Regions from separate parts of the Janthinobacterium sp. GW823-FHT01H08 genome, predicted to be linked through region 2. Evidence: predicted binding sites of a transcription regulator. Region 2 holds the regulator's gene; the other holds the start of a gene.
What was found. The regulator sigma-54, encoded in region 2, starts transcription at its own class of promoters, with help from an activator protein. The targets are predictions, from matches to a motif close to TGGCANGNAANCTGCTTT.

Region 1: pedF (cytochrome c-550 PedF) is a predicted target of sigma-54. The motif match lies at 1,443-1,460, and genes of this name have one in related genera.

What each region holds. Positions count from the first base shown of each region.
Region 1 covers NZ_CM179504.1:1,297,575-1,303,923, reverse strand. Annotated here, with positions in the region: gene AC3RCG_RS05900 (substrate-binding periplasmic protein) at 62-895, opposite strand; gene pedF (cytochrome c-550 PedF) at 921-1,406, opposite strand; gene rtcA (RNA 3'-terminal phosphate cyclase) at 1,537-2,556, opposite strand; gene AC3RCG_RS05885 (RtcB family protein) at 2,573-3,808, opposite strand; gene AC3RCG_RS05880 (RNA-binding protein) at 4,081-5,652, opposite strand; gene rtcR (RNA repair transcriptional activator RtcR) at 5,859-6,349, shown strand, end outside.
Region 2 covers NZ_CM179504.1:815,238-825,787, forward strand. Annotated here, with positions in the region: gene lptA (lipopolysaccharide transport periplasmic protein LptA) at 20-601, shown strand; gene lptB (LPS export ABC transporter ATP-binding protein) at 601-1,356, shown strand; gene AC3RCG_RS03630 (RNA polymerase factor sigma-54) at 1,361-2,839, shown strand; gene hpf (ribosome hibernation-promoting factor, HPF/YfiA family) at 2,909-3,268, shown strand; gene AC3RCG_RS03640 (enoyl-CoA hydratase/isomerase family protein) at 3,400-4,485, shown strand; gene rapZ (RNase adapter RapZ) at 4,486-5,349, opposite strand; gene hprK (HPr(Ser) kinase/phosphatase) at 5,516-6,451, opposite strand; gene AC3RCG_RS03655 (PTS sugar transporter subunit IIA) at 6,488-6,970, opposite strand; gene queF (NADPH-dependent 7-cyano-7-deazaguanine reductase QueF) at 7,314-8,156, opposite strand; gene ilvA (threonine ammonia-lyase, biosynthetic) at 8,287-9,825, opposite strand; gene AC3RCG_RS03670 (YqaA family protein) at 10,027-10,518, shown strand.

The DNA of each region.
Region 1 (6,349 bases), 480 kb from region 2:
TTCTCATGAAAAAGCCCGCGCCTCTTCCGATGCGCGGGCTTTTCAACTCAAGCAGGCTACTTCAGGGCCGCGCTTCCTTCACGCCATACTTCTCAAAGATGGCTTTCAATTCGCCGCTGGCCGCCATCTCGTTCATGGCCGCCTGCAGTAACTTGGCCACGTCGAGCTGTTGCTTGCTGACGGCCAGGCCCACGGCCCAGCCGGCACGCGGCAAGCGGGCGAACGCCACTTCGCTCAAGGGGAAAGCAGGATCGCTTTTCAGCACCGACTCGATTTCCGATCGGTTCGCCAACACGGCGTCGAGCTGGCCAGCCTGCAATTGCTGCAAGGCTTCGGCGGCCGTATCGAAGATGCGCACATCGTCGCGATATCTGCCATTGTCTTCGCCCAACATCAGCATGGCCGCGATCGAGACCTTTTCCACGCCGATACGCTTGCCCGCCAGCGAAGCGACCCCATCGAATTGCGGCACGGCTTGCGCGCTGCGGGCCAGGCGCACGGTTTCCACGTAATACGGGGCGAATATCTCGACCTTGTCGTTGTCCGCCATCAATTTCTTGTCGACCGGCACGTGCAGCATCACGTCGGCGGGACCATAGCCGAGGTAATGCCCCTTCCACACCATATTGCGCAAATCGTCGTTGAGGTTTTCGCCGGCGGGAAAGGGCAGCAAGCTCAGTTTCAGCCCCAGCTTTTTCGCCAGCGCTTCGGCGATGTCGATATCGATGCCCGCGCCCTTGTCGGAAAACGGCGCGAGCTCGTTATACACAGCCACCTTCAGGCTGCCCGACTGCTGCACTTTCTGCCAATCGGCGCGCGCCGGCGCGGCCGCGCACAGCGCCATGCAAGCGAGCGAGAGCATCGCGCGCGCGCCACGGAGTTGAAATGAACGCATGGAACTCCTTCGTTATCAGTTCGACCTAATTAGACTCTCGGCGGGTTTCCAGGTAGGTCTTGATGGCCCACATCGCTTCCTGGTTGAATACGCCCTCGAACGGCGGCATGTACACGGCGCCATTACGCACTTTACCGTGACGGATGGTCGCCAGGAAATAATTATCCGTTTCCTTGTAGCACGCCTGTTTCTTTGTCTCATTCTTGATACCGAAGCAATCACGGTCCAGCTGGCGCAAGTCCGGCGCGATGCCGCCCGAAATGGCTTCGATGCCGTGGCAACGCGCGCAATTCTGGTTATAGGCCGAGGTGCCCACCGTCAGGGCCAGCTTGTTGCCGCGATACGGGTTTTGCTCGAGCCACTTGTCGCCCACCTTGGGCAAGCCCGTGGTGTCGACGCCTTGCGGCGTGACATTGCCGTGCGCATAGGCATGCGGCAAGGTCAGCAGGGAGGTGAGGGCAACGGCGCCGGCGGCGGCCATGCCGAGCAGAGTACGGATGGAATAGGTCATGCTGGTCTCCTTGGTTTTTTTAGTGAATATCCAAGAAGAGCAAATGCCATGCCATGCGTATATGCCCCACATCGGGCGGCCCATGTATCAATTTGGAACAGCTGCAACAGCGATTGTGTCACGGCGCACGTTAGGCGGCGGCCAGCGTGCAAATGCTGTGCCTCTCCTGCTGCTCGAAAGTGATACGCACGGGCAAGAAGCGGGCAATCACTTCGGCATTCGTCAACGCATGCTGCGACACCTTGCTGCAACTGAAGCTACCGCCGCCGGCCAGCGCCATCGGCAGCAGGAGCTGGTCCGCCAGGTGCTCGCCCACGGCCGCGTCCGTCTTGAGATAGGCGCGCACTTCGTTCAACAGGCGCTTGGCCACGGATTCGGCCAGCAAGTGCTTTTCGCCGAACGACGTAAATACTTCCGTGACGTGCTCATGTTCCAATGTCAGCAACAGGACGTTGCCCGGTCCCTGCTCCGCCGGCAAGCCGACGAGGCGCAGCTGCTTGCCGCTCCAGCCCATGCCGTCGGCTACACGCTCGAGCTCGCGCTGCGCCACGTTCACATGCACGCCCGCCACCACGCTTTCCGCATACCCGGCCTTCCGCTCGCCGCGCTGCAGCAGTGAAATAGGCCGCAAACGCTGGCACGGTTGCACGGTGGCCAGCACCTCGCCACCACCTGCGGGATGAAAGCCATAGCGCTGCTGCGTAATCTCCACCTCGGCGCCCATCTGTTCCAGGATGCGGCCATACGCGCGCTGCAAAAAATGCACGGGCGGCGCCATGGCATTGTGCGTGCCGCCGCTGATGCGCACGGTAGACGGCCCATCCGCATGCAGCAGAGCCGGCAGCAAGGTTTGCAACACCAGGGTGCAGCTGCCGGCGCTGCCGATGGCAAAGCGATAATCGCCGCCGCGTATGGGCCCAGGCACGAATTCCAGGCTCGACGCGCGCAGCGCCACCGGCGTCGTGCGCGCCCCGCAAATGGCGGTCGCTGCCTGCACGGCCAGCAAATGCTGGCGCAGCAAGCCTGGCTTGTCCCGTCCCGCGCGAATATTCGTCAGCCGGAACGGCTGTCCCGTGATCATCGACAGGCTCAGCGCCGAGCGCAAAATCTGTCCGCCGCCTTCACCTTGCGCTCCATCAATTTCTATCATCTGTACTTTCTCTTTATTAACCTTTGACGCAAACGACCTGCTTCAGGATATGCACGACGTCGACCAGCTCGCGCTGTGCCAGCATCACCGCATCGATATCCTTGTAGGCCATTGGAATTTCATCGATCACGTTTTCATCCTTGCGGCATTCCACGCCTTGCGTGGCGCGGATCTGGTCGTCCAGGTTGAAGCGCCGCTTCGCTTCCGTACGGCTCATCGTGCGTCCCGCGCCGTGGCTGCAGCTATGGAAACTGTCCGCATTACCCTTGCCGCGCACGATAAAACTCTTCGCGCCCATGGAACCGGGAATGATCCCCAGTTCGCCGGCGCGGGCCGAGACGGCGCCCTTGCGCGTGACCAGCACGTCCTTGCCGAAGTGGTGCTCCTTCTGCACATAGTTATGGTGGCAGTTGACGGCTTCCACATGCGTCTGGAACGGCTTATGGATGACCGTGCGCACGGCCGCGATCAGGTTTTGCATCATCACTTCGCGGTTGTTGCGCGCGAAACGCTGGGCCCAGCCCACCGCTTCCACGTAATCGTCGTAATGCCGCGTGCCTTCGGCCAGATAGGCGAGGTCCTGGTCGGGCAGGTTAATAAAATGGGTACGCATATCCTGCTTGGCCAGTTCGATGAAATGCGTACCGATGGCATTGCCCACGCCGCGCGAACCGGAATGCAGCATGAACCATACAGAACCCTGTTCATCGAGACAGACTTCGACGAAGTGGTTACCGCTGCCCAAAGTTCCCAGGTGACGATAGTTATTCGTGTTCTTCAGCTTGGGCGTTTTCAGGCAGATGGCGTCGAATTCATCCTTCAGCTGCAGCCACGCGGCATCGACCACCGAGGGCGGCGTCTGCCAGGAACCCTCGTCGCGGCCGCGGTGACCGCGCGTCTTCGGCGACATCCCGTGCGGAATGGCGCGCTCGATGGCGCTGCGCAGCGGCCCCAGGTTATCGGGCAAATCGCTGGCCGTCAGCGTGGTTTTCGCCGCCATCATGCCGCAACCGATATCGACGCCCACGGCTGCCGGAATCACGGCGCCCAGGGTGGGGATCACGCTGCCGATGGTCGACCCTTTACCCAGGTGGACGTCGGGCATGACGGCGATATGCTTGTAGATGAACGGCAGGGTCGCCGTGTTGCGCAATTGTTTTTTGGCCGCTTCTTCGACAGGCACGCCACGCGTCCACATTTTCACGGGACGGCTGCCTTCGGTATGCAGAACTTCGTATTCTTCGTTTTTCATCGCTATGCTCTTCTTCTATTGTATAAGGGGTGATGACAAGGATTGGTGAAACATTGCCGACGCATCGGCTCTGGATGTAGTTCCACCGGCATTCATCAGTACGACAACCCGACAAGGGGGGACAGGATTTTCTGCCAGGCGCACTGCGTCTGGCAGGCCGGTTTGACGCGGCTGATCGATGTAATCCTGTCGGCATTCGGGGTACTGCGGCGCATGACAAACCTGGACAGGACGTCTCACATGTAGTCTTGTCCGCATTCGTGCGCGTTACTTCAACACGCTGGTACCGCGATATCGATGGTGGCGATTTCTCCCACCCAGTGGGCCGGGTCCAGCTGACCGGCGGCAAAGGCGGCGATGATCTTGAAGACGTCGTCGGAAAAACCGCCGATATTCAGGATATCCTCGCGCTCCATCGCCTGTGTCGTGGCATGCGGCGAAATATCGATGCACACCAGCTTTGCCTGCGGATTGCGCTGCTTGAAAACCGTCCACTGTCCCATCGTCGCCGTGGCGCCGCTGCGCTTCGCGTCGATCCACGATTCGTTATCAGACACATAGATCACCAGGTCGGCCAGCTCCTTCCTGCTGTTCATGCGCAGCAGGGGTGCGCTGCAATTGGTGCCACCACCGCCGATGGCCGCCAGCCTGGCCGCATTCGCCATTACGCTGTCATCGGCGCCAAGTGCGCACTGCACCACGTTGTGCTCGAACGGCAGCACCACGGCGTCCGGATTCTTGCGCAGCATGGCTGCCGCCACCAGAGCCGCCACGTCGATGCAGCGCACGTTCGAGGTGGCGCTGCCGCGAAAACCGCTAATGGGCGAGGCCATCGAGCCGGAAACGTCAGGACACACCACCACCTTGCCCGCGATCCGCGGCACGTTCGCCAGCGATATTTCCAGCGCCTGCTCCAGCGCTGCGTGCACGATGCGCGGTACCTTGTCGCCGGCGGCCATGTACGCCGACATCAGCTGATAGGGAAAGACCCGCGCCCGGCCAATCGCTTCGGGATCGCGCAGCTTGGCGGCGATCAGTTCCGGCATGCCATCGATCGCGTACACGCCATGGCGGGCAAAGGTATTCAGATTCATGCGCACCATCTGCCAGCTGCCCTGGCGGGCGATCTGCGCCCAATCCTGCGCGCTCAAGGGCAGCGCCGTCAGCATCTGGAACGGCACTGCCGGTATCGGCTGCGAAGGATCGGCCTTGTATGCCTCGAACGCGGCCAGCGCCGGCGGCAAGGCATCGCGTGTATATTCCTTGCCGATCAGCCAGGCAAAGAATGCCTCCCGCCACGCTGCCTGCGGTTTCGGATGCACCATTTTCACCACGTCGGCCAGCGACGGCGCATTGCCCACGGCAGCGGCCAGCAAGGCCTGCTCGGATGCGTTGTTCAACCATGCCTGTACCAGCTTTTTCGGACGCGATCCCAGCGACTTGCGGCCCACGGCGCCCGAACGCATGATCTGCACGAAATTGCGCAGCATCTTGCCGTTGTTAATCACGCGCTGGAAGGCCTGCGTAAATTCTGCAGCACCCTGCCCCGCCAGCACGGCCACCAGCAAGGCCGGCATGTCTTTCATGTAGCCCCGTTCGCGGCAGTACACGGCCGTTTGTGCGATGAAGGCTGGTTCGACCGCCTTGCACAGTTCCAGTACCATCGCCAGCTGCGCTTCGGCGCTGGCATAGAACGTCGTGTTCAGGCAACCGGTGGCAGCATATTGCGCCAACTGATGCCGTGGCGTCAGTGCATACGCTGGCGCGCCTTCGGCATTGCGTGCCAGTGCCGAAGGCAAGGTCGCGCTCTGTTGTGCGCTCTGGAATAGCTGGGCGTTGGCCATTTTTCGTTCCTCTCTGCTCTCTACGTTTATCTCGTTGGTATCTCCTCTATTGCAAGCGCTGTGCCAGCTCTAATAATTTTCCCAAAAACAAATGTAAGCCATTGATTTTTTGGAATAATATTCTCATGCATGCTTTGCCTTGAAACTATCCCCTCGATTACGATTTCGAATACAATTATCTTTTCAGATAAATTTTTATCCAAGATATGCAAGCAAAACGCACCGTCGTCATCGGCTTTCTCGGCACGCAGCTCGACAATGGCCGAGGAGCGGCACGCTGGGAAAAGTGGCGCCCCAGCGTCGCCCTGACCCAGCATGAAGACAAGATCATCGACCGTTTCGAACTGCTGTATGCAGGCAGGCAGTTCGATAACCTGGTGCGCCAGGTATCGCAGGACATCGCCAGCGTCTCGCCTGAAACAAGGCTGGTCGCCCATGAACTACCCATCAGCGATGCCTGGGATTTTGAGGACGTGTACGGCGCGCTCTACGATTTTGCCAACAGCTACGCCTTCGATCCGGACAAGGAGGAGTACTGGATCCACATCACCACTGGCAGCCACGTGGCGCAAATCTGCATGTTCCTGATGACGGAAGCGCGCTATTTCCCGGGCCGCCTCGTGCAAACGTCGCCGCCGAAACGGCAGGCCGCCGGCAATCCAGGCAGCTACGCGCTGATCGACCTCGATCTGTCGCG
Region 2 (10,550 bases):
GAAACAAGGAAACCATACTATGAAGAACATCTTGCTGTTGAGCGTATTTTCTCTGGCCCTCATGGGCGTGGCGCATGCCGAGAAGGCCGATTCCGAGAAGGAAGCCGTCATCACGGCGCGTAGCGGCCACGTCGATGACGTCAAGCAGATTCGTACCCTGACGGGCGACGTCGTGCTGGTCAAGGGCACGCTGACCATGAAGGCGGGCCGGGCCCTGATCACGGAAGACCCGCAAGGCTACCAGTTCATCACTTTCTGGGCCGATCCCGGCAAGCTGGCCACGTTCCGCCAGAAGCGCGATGGCGCCGGCGACCTGTGGGTCGAAGGCGAAGCGGAGCGCGTGGAATACGACAACAAGACGGAAGTGGTAAAGCTGTTTTCCAAGGCCAAGCTGACGCGCCTGGAGGGCACGAAAGTGACGGACGTGGCCAATGGCGCCTTCATCTCGTATGACAGCCGCAAGGAAGTATTCAAGATGGAAAATTCCGACAGCGGCACCAGCACCTCCGACGGCGGCAGCGTGCGCATGGTGATCCAGCCGAAGACCAAGGCGCCCGCGGCGGAGAAAGCGCCTGCCACACCTGTGCCAGGAACGAAATAATGGACAATACCCGTTGCGGCAGCACCCTGATCGTTCGCGGACTGCAGAAAACCTATGGCAAGCGGCAAGTCGTGCATGATGTCTCGCTGCAAGTCGAATGCGGCGAAGTGGTGGGGCTGCTGGGCCCGAACGGCGCCGGCAAGACCACCTCGTTCTACATGATCGTCGGCCTGGTGCCGTCGGACGGCGGCAGCATCGACATCAGCGGCGTGGACATTTCCAGCCTGCCGATCCACCGCCGCGCACAGATGGGCCTGTCGTATCTGCCGCAGGAGGCGTCCGTGTTCCGCAAGCTGACGGTGGAAGACAATATCCGCGCCGTGCTGGAAATCCAGACCGTCGAAGGCCGTCCTTTGAAGAAGGCCGAGATCGAGGAACGCCTGGATAAACTGCTGGCCGACTTGCAGATTGAAAAGTTGCGCGAGAACCAGGCGCTGTCCCTGTCGGGCGGCGAGCGCCGCCGCGTGGAAATCGCCCGCGCCCTGGCCACCGATCCCCGTTTCGTGCTGCTCGACGAACCGTTCGCCGGCGTCGATCCGATCGCCGTGATCGAGATCCAGCGCATCGTGCGCTTCTTGAAGGAGCGCAATATCGGCGTGCTGATCACCGATCATAATGTGCGCGAGACGCTGGGTATTTGCGACCGTGCCTACATCATCAACCAGGGCTCGGTACTGGCGTCGGGGCGCCCCGACGACATCATCGCGAACGAGTCGGTACGCCGGGTCTATCTGGGCGAACACTTCCGCATGTAAGCCAATGAAACAATCATTGCAGCTGCGCACTTCGCAGCATTTGGCACTGACGCCGCAGTTGCAGCAATCGATACGCCTGTTGCAATTGTCTACTCTGGAATTGCACCAGGAACTCGAGCAACTGTTGACGGACAATCCCTTGCTCGAGCGCCTCGACGATCCGCTCGACCGTTCGCTGCGCCTGCTGTCCGACGGGGCCTTGAGCTCCACGGCCGCGCCGGCCGAAGCGCCGCCCCAGCCGCCAGGCCAGGAGGCGCCCGCGGCGCCGGCCGAAGCGGAAACCTTTGACGGCGAGGCGGGCGAGGGCCCGGCCGCCGCGGATGGCGGCGACAGCGACTGGAGCGAAGCGAGCCGGGGCAAGGCGCCCGACGACGAAGATTCCCGCCCGCAACTGGAGGCCCATCACTGCACCCTGCGCGAACACCTGATGGAGCAGATGCGCGTGACGGTGCTCGAATTGCGCGACCGCGCGCTGGTCGAGCTGATCATCGACGCGCTCGACGACAATGGCTACCTGGAAGAGTCGCTCGACGACATCCTGGCGCGTCTGCCGGAAGAGCTGGAAATCGATGCCGACGAGATGCGCACGGCCTTGTCGCTGCTGCAAAGTTTCGATCCGCCCGGCGTGGGCGCGCGCAATGCGTCCGAATGCCTGGCGCTGCAAATCAAGCGCTTGCCGCACATTGCCATGGTGACGCGGCGCATGGCCCTCGTCATCGTGGAAAAGCACCTGGCCTGGTTTGCCCAGCGCGATTTCAACAAGCTGAAAAAAGCCCTCGATTGCGACGATGAAGACTTGCGTGAAGCGCAGACGGTAATTCGCCAGTGCAACCCGCATCCGGGCGCCGTGTTCGCTGCGGACGTGTCCGATTACGTGGTGCCCGACGTCGTCGTCAAGCGCGCGCGCAATGGCTGGCAAGTGACCCTGAACAACGACGTCATGCCGCGCCTGCGCGTCAACGCCATGTACGCCAACTTGCTCAAGCAGGGCAAGGGCGAGGGCGCCATGGGTGCACAGTTGCAGGAAGCCAAGTGGCTGATCAAGAATATGCGCCAGCGCTTCGACACGATTCTGCGCGTGGCGCAGGCGATAGTAGAAAGACAAAAGAACTTTTTCTCGCATGGGGCCGTTGCCATGCGCCCCCTTGTGCTCCGTGAAATAGCTGATACACTGGGTTTACACGAGAGTACTATCTCGCGGGTAACAACTCAAAAGTACATGCTGACCCCGCACGGCATGTTCGAGTTGAAATATTTCTTTGGTAGCCACGTCGCCACCGAAGCGGGGGGCGAAGCGTCATCGACGGCGATACGGGCATTGATCGTGCAACTGACAGGAGCAGAAGACCCTAAAAATCCTTTATCCGACAGTAAGATTGCGGACATGCTGGGGGAACAAGGCATGGTGATTGCGCGACGTACTGTTGCCAAATACCGGGAAGCGTTAAAAATTCCGCCAGTGAGCCTGCGTAAGTGTTTGTAAGTTTTTTTCGGTTCCTCTGCGGGCCGGATACGATGGACCGCACGAACCCGATCATCTTTAGGAGTGTGTATGAATCTCACCATCAGCGGACATCATCTCGAAGTGACACCAGCCATCCGTGAATACGTACAAACGAAGCTGGAGCGCGTGAAACGTCATTTCGATCAAGTTATCGATATCGCCGTGATTCTGACCGTGGATAACCTCAAAGAGAAAGAAAAACGTCAAAAGGCCGAAGTCAACCTGCGTCTGAGTGGCAAAACTGTCTATGTGGAAAGCCTGGCGCACGACCTGTATGCCGCGATCGATACCCTGATCGACAAGCTCGATAGGCAAGTGATGAAATACAAAACCAAAGTGCAAGGGCACGGTAAAGAGGCGATCAAGCATCTGCCAGACAGTTCGGAAGAAGAATTCGCCCCCGCCTAAGCGGCCCGCGACTTTCAACCGGCTGTGATCAACTAAGGGCGCACATTGCGCCCTTTTTTGCGTCCAGCGAAACGCAATGTTCGCCGCGCAGGCGCTAGAATGTTTGCACTTTCACTTCTTTCCTGCCTGCCATGAGCGACCTCGTCCAGATTTCCATCCGCCACCGCACGGGCCACATCGTGCTCGACCGTCCGAAAGCCTTGAATTCCCTGTCGCTGGAGATGGTGCGCGCCCTGAGCGCGGCCTTGCTGGCCTGGCGCGACGATCCGCAGGTGGACGCCGTCGTGATCCGCTCCAGCAGCGAAAAAGCCCTGTGCGCGGGTGGCGACATCCGTTTCTTTTACGACGCGGGCCTGGCCACGCCGCAGGGCGGCAGCGCCTTGCTGGAAGATTTCTTTACGGAAGAATATGCTTTAAATCATCTGATTCACTTCTACCCGAAACCGTATATCGCCGTCATGGATGGGGTGGTGATGGGCGGCGGCATGGGCGTGGCGCAAGCGGGGCCCGGCAACCGCCTGCGCATCGTCACGGGCCGCACGCGCATGGCTATGCCGGAAGTCAATATCGGCCTGTTCCCCGACGTGGGCGGCAGTTACTTTTTATCCCGTCTGGCGGGTCAGCTGGGCCTGTACCTGGGCTTGACGGGTTTGACGATCAACGCGGCCGACGCCCTGTACACGGGCCTGGCCGACGTGTATCTGCCCGAGGCGCAGATGGGGGCGCTGCTGGCCCTGTTCGAGTCCACGCCGGGCGAAGGCTTGCCGGTCGCCATCAAGGCGCTGGCGGCGCCTTTCCAGGCCGAGGCGGGCGCTTCCCCCCTGGCCACGGCGCGCGCGGCGCTGGACCGCCACTTCAGCGCGGGTTCGGTGGCCGCCATCATGGCCTCGCTGGCGCAGGATGACGGCGCGTTCGCGGCGAAGGCGCTGGCGGCCATGCGCCTGCGCTCGCCCTTGATGATGTCGGTGACCCTGGAGTTGCTGCAGCGGGGCGCCCACCTGGGCGTGGCCGATTGCCTGCGCATGGAGCGCACGGTGGTGCGCCACAATTTCGAACATGGCGAAGTGCTCGAGGGCGTGCGCGCGCTGGTGGTCGACAAGGACAATACCCCACGTTGGCAGCCTGCCAGCCTGGACGAGGTCGACGCGGCCATGGTGGCGCGCTTCTTTGCGCCCGTCTGGCCGGCGCAAGCCCATCCGCTGCGCCACCTCGACTGATTAAGAACGCTCGCGGTGGCGCAGCACGACTCTTTCTTTGGGGCCGAAATACTGCGCCAGCCGTTCCGCCATGTACACGGAGCGGTGCTGGCCGCCCGTGCAGCCCAGCGCCACCGTCAGGTAGCTGCGGTTGTCGGACTTGAACGACGGCAGCCATTTTTCGATGAAGGCGCGAATGTCGGCCAGCAGCTCCAGCGCGCTCGGTTGCGCGTCGAGGAAGGCGATCACGGGCGCGTCGCGGCCGTCGAGCGGGCGCAGGGCCAGGTCGTAATAGGGATTGGGCAAGGCCCGCACGTCGAAGACGAAATCGGCATCGAGCGGCACGCCCAGCTTGAAGGCGAACGATTCGAAGAACAGGGTCAGCGGCGCGCGCTCTGAGGCGACGATATCCTTGATCCACGCGCGCAGTTTGTTGGCGCTCAGTTCCGAGGTATCGATCACATGGCCCAGCTGTTCGATGGCCGACAGGCGTTCGCGTTCTTCCGAGATGCACTCGATCAGGGTGCGGCGGCTGGCCGGATTCTGGTTCGGACGCAACTCGTGCGACAGCGGATGGCTGCGCCGCGTTTCCGAGAAGCGCGCCACCAGCGAATGCGTGGTGGCTGTCAGGAACATGACCTTGACGTCATGCCCCTGGTCGCGCAACAGCGCGACATTGTGCGGCAAGCTGACGAGCGATTCGGCGCTGCGCGCATCGACGGCGACGGCCAGTTGCGGCGTGCCTTCGTCGAGCAAGGTTTGCACCAGGCTCGGCAGCAAGGCCGGCGGCAGGTTGTCGACGCAATAGTAGCCGGTATCTTCCAGCACATTGAGCGCGACGGATTTACCGGAGCCGGATATTCCGGTGATAAGGACGATATGCATAGCCCGATCATACAATAAAGACCGGCACCGCGCTCCCGATGCAATTATCTTTACAAATTATTGCAATTTGGGCTGTGATATTTCTTTGCTGCACGCGCCAACAATGCTGTCGGATTACGCGGGGCCTTGCCCCACCTCGGCGGCCCCGCTAATCCGACCTACGTTGTTAATCGCCGCTCATTGCCAAACGTTGCCGCTCCATGAACTCCTGCAAGGTATCGATGCCGCGCAGTTGCAGAATCGTGTTGCGCACGGCCGCTTCCAGCAGGACGGCGATGTTGCGGCCGGCGGCGACGGGGATGACGACCTTGCGCACGGGCAGACCGAGTACGTCTTCCGTGGGAAACAGGAAAGGCAGGCGCTCGACTTCCTCTTCCAGCGCGTTGCGGCGCACCAGATGGACGATCAGTTTCAGGCGCATCTTGCGGCGCACGGCCGTTTCGCCAAAGATGGCCTTGATGTCGAGCAAGCCCAGGCCCCGCACTTCCAGCAGGTTTTGCAGCAGGGGCGGGCAGCGGCCTTCGATCATGTTCGGCGCGATGCGCGAGAATTCGACGGCGTCGTCGGCCACCAGGCCGTGGCTGCGCGAAATCAGCTCCAGCCCCAGCTCGCTCTTGCCCAGGCCCGAATCGCCCGTGATCAGCACGCCCACGCCCAGCACGTCCATGAACACGCCATGCATGATGATGCGCTGCGCCAGTTTTTTCGACAGGTAGACGCGCAGAAAGTCGATCACTTGCGCGGCCGGCAGCGGGGTGGAGAACAGGGGGATGTTTTGCTCGTCGCAGATGGCGAGGATGTCGGGCGGCGTTTCCAGCCCTTGCGCGATGATCAGCGCGGGCGGACCGCCGGCGATCAGTTCGCCGATCACGTGGGTACGCGTGTTGACCTTCAGGCGCTGATAGTAGTTGATTTCCTGGTGACCGAAGACCTGGATGCGGCCCGGATGGATCAGGTTCAAGTGGCCTACCTGGTCGGCGGCCGACGAGACGTCGCCCGAGATCAGGCGCTCGCCGCCGGGGAAGCCGGCGAACCAGCCCAGTTGCAGACTTTCACGATTATCGTCGTACAGGCGTTGTATCGTCAGCGGCGTTTGCAACATGGCAGTCTTCTTCAGGAGTGGAGGAATACCTGAAGTTTAACCCGCCGCTTGCAGACTGGGTTGCCAATTGACGATGCGCGAATGCACGGATTTCGGTTCCGGATCCGTGGCCAATGCCGTACGGAAGGCGTCATCGGAAAACATTTCGGCGATTTCCGACAGGATTTCCAGATGTTGCTGGGTGACATGATCGGGAATCAGCAGGAAAAACAGCAGATTGACGGGCTTGCCATCGGGCGACTCGAACGGAATCGGTTCGGCCAGGCGCACGAAGGCGCCCAGCGGCGATTTCAAGGTCTTGCTGCCCTTGACTCTGCCATGCGGCACGGCCACGCCATGACCCAGACCCGTCGAGCCCAGACGTTCGCGGGCAAACAGATTGTCCGAGACGGTAGAGCGGGCGATGCCGTAATTGTTTTCGAAGATCAGGCCGGCTTGCTCGAAGGCGCGCTTCTTGCTGGAAACTTCCAGATCCAGCAGGACGTTTTCGAGGGATAATATTTTGCTAAGATTAGTCATGACACTCAATGAAATGGTGCAATGCGCAGAGGGCTTGCGAGCCGAATTATAGGCCTGTTTTCGCGGCCTGTAACGCCAATTCTCAACAGTATACGTCCGCTGCGGGCGCAGTGGGCGCTACAGCCAATGTGACCATCATTTTAGCAAAAAAATAACATCGGCGTGTATCGGCTATTTCTTGATTAAAAACACGCGGCGCGCCGGTTTTTCCGCCGCCGAATGCCGATTTTCCGATTTTTCAGCGTCTTTGACATGCTCTGCGGCACTACTGCAACGTTGTTTTAAAACACAGCCAACATTCCTGTTGGCATGGTTTTGGGGTGTTGCGCGGTGTTGCCTAGCGTTACTGGCGCGCGTTGCGCAGATTGCCCGGCATCGCTCCCGTGCTGAAGTTGCTGCGCCAGGGATTGATGTCGAGGCCGCCGCGGCGCGTATAGCGCGCATACACGGACAGTTTTTGCGGTTTGCACTGGCGCAAGATATCGACAAAGATGCGCTCCACGCATTGCTCGTGGAATTCATTGTGTTCGCGGAAACCGATCAGGTAGCGCAACAGGCTTTCCTGGTCGATCTGCGGCCCCGCATACGCGATCTGCACGCTGCCCCAGTCGGGCTGGCCCGTCACCAGGCAATTCGATTTGAGCAAATGTGACACCAGTTTTTCTTCCACGGGCGCCTCATCGAGCGCCGCCTTCAACAGCAGCGGCGAGGGCGTGTATTGCGTGATTTCCAGGTCCAGACGGTCGAGCAGCACGCCGTCGAACTCGCCCATTTTGAGCTTGCCGAAATCTTCCTGCAAAGTCAGTTCCACTTGCACGGGCGCGCCGAAACCGTTCGACAAATCCTGCTTGAGCACTGCCAGCAGGGCTTGCGGGCTGTCCAGCTTGGTCTGGTTGAACGAGTTCAGGTAGAGCTTGAACGATTTCGATTCGATGATGTTGGGCGAATCGGCCGGCGCGCTGACCTTGGCAATGGCCACCTGCGGCTTGCCGCGCTGGTTCAGCCACGACAGTTCGTAGGCGTTCCAGATATCGAGGCCGAAAAACGGTAATGTACCGTGCAGTTCCAGCTCGTCGCGCTTGCCCTGGCGCGGAATCGGAAACAGCAGTTCCGGCGCGTAATCGGTGCGGTAGGCGGAGCTTTTGCCCAGCGGGGATTGTTCGGCGAGGTCGTTGGTGGTGGTCATGGTGGCGTGGCTACAAATTCTGTGAAGGGTGAATGGTAGCTTATTTCAACCCAACGGCAAGGACCGGGGTCAGACCCGACGGGGGAATGCGCCCGGTGGGATGCATTCCGATCGCGAAGCGACTGACCTGTTATTGCCCGAGGAACAGCTTATACACGGGATTGCTGCTCTCATCCCAGTAACGATACCCGAGGGTATCGAGGAAGCGGGCGAATTCTCCCATTTCATCGGGCGGCACTTGCAGGCCGATCAGGATGCGGCCCACGTCGCCGCCCTGGCTGCGGTAATGGCACAGGGAAATATTCCAGTTCGGCGCCATGCTGTCGAGGAAGCGCATCAGCGCGCCCGGGCGTTCGGGGAATTCGAAGCGGTACAGCAGCTCGTCCTGCGCCAGCCGGCTCTTGCCGCCCACCAGGTGGCGGATGTGCGACTTGGCCAGTTCGTCGTGGGTCAGGTCGAGGGTCTTGAATTCGTGTTCCTCGAAGGTCTTCGCCAGCACGCTGGATTCATGCCTGTCGGCAATTTGAATGCCGACGAACACGTGCGCGGCTTTTTCATCGCTGATGCGGTAGTTAAATTCCGTCACGTTGCGCGCGCCAATGAGCGAACAGAAACGCTTGAAGCTGCCCCGCTGTTCGCGCATGGTAACGGCGAACACGGCTTCGCGGAATTCGCCCAGTTCGGCCCGTTCCGCCACGAAGCGCAGCCGGTCGAAATTCATGTTCGCGCCGCTGGCGATGGTGACCAGGGTTTCATTGTTGACGGGGTGCTTGGTCAGGCTGGCCCGTTCCACGTAGGCCTTGGCGCCGGCGATGGCCAAGGCGCCGGACGGCTCCAGAATACTGCGCGTATCCGTAAACACATCCTTGATGGCGGCGCAGATGGCGTCCGTGTCGACGGTGATGATTTCATCGACATACGCCTGCACCAGGCGGAAGGTTTCCTCGCCGGCCAGGCGCACGGCCGTGCCGTCGGCGAACAGGCCCACGTCGTTCAGGGTCACGCGTTCGCCTGCCTTCAGCGAGCGGGCCATGGCGTTCGAGTCGACGCTTTGCACGCCGATGATCTTGATGTCGGGGCGAATCTGTTTTACGTAGGCAGCAATGCCGGCGATCAGGCCGCCGCCGCCGATGGGGGCGAAGATGGCGTGGATGGGGCCGGCGTGCTGGCGCAGGATTTCCATGCCGATCGTGCCCTGGCCGGCGATCACGTCCGGGTCGTCGAACGGGTGCACGAAGGTCAGCTTCTGTTCCTTTTCCAGAGTCAGCGCATGGTTGTAGGCATCCGTGTACGACTCGCCGTGCAGCACCACTTCCACGTTCACGCCGCCGCGCCCCTTGACCGCCTCGACCTTCACCAGCGGCGTGGTAGTGGGCATGACGATGACGGCACGGCAACCCATGCGGGCGGCCGACAGGGCCACGCCCTGGGCATGGTTGCCGGCCGAGGCGCAAATCACGCCGCGCTTGCGTTCCGCTTCGCTGAGCTTGGACATCTTGTTATAGGCGCCGCGAATCTTGAAGCTGAACACGCTTTGCATGTCTTCGCGCTTGAAGTAAATCTGGTTGTTCAGGCGCTGCGACAGGGCAGGGGCCAGTTCCAGCGGCGTTTCGGTGGCGACGTCATAGACGCGGGCGGTCAGGATTTTCTTGAGGTAGTCGATGTTCATAGTCTGCAAGCAAGTGATTCTGGGCCAGAAAGGGTCTGGAGCGTGTCTGTCGATAGCGGCGGCGCGGCGGCGGATAGCCTGGCGACAATAATGCTCTGTGGAACTGCGGGCGGGTCTGCCTTTGCCAGCCGGCGCGATGTGTGCGGCGCCCAGGCTGCTCTTCATTATAATGGAGAGCCTTACCGCATCGCGAAGTGTTCCATGATCGAATCCGCAATCGCCTGGCTGCTGCAGCTGATCGCAGCACCGGAAGTCGGGCTGACATCGGTCTTTCTGATCAGCTTTATTTCCGCTACCCTCTTGCCGCTCGGCTCGGAGCCGGCCGTGTTTGCCGTGATCAAGGCCAATCCCGCGCTGTTCTGGGCCGCCATCGGCGTCGCCACCCTGGGCAATACCCTGGGCGGCATCGTCGACTACTGGATGGGCTACCGGGCCAAGCAGGCGTTCGCCAAGGAGCGCGATACGCGCTGGTTCCGCTGGCTGGCCCGCTATGGCGCCAAGACCATGCTGCTGGCCTGGCTGCCCCTCGTGGGCGATCCCCTGTGTACCCTGGCGGGCTGGCTCAAGTTGCCGTTCTGGCCCAGCGTGGCCTATATGGCCATCGGCAAGTGCGCACGCTACCTGACCATGACAGGCTTGCTGCTCTACGTCCCCGATGGTGTTTGGCACCAGATCGGCCAGATGCTGGCTTGAATGGGACGGCCTGCAACGCCAGTTTGCCCCAT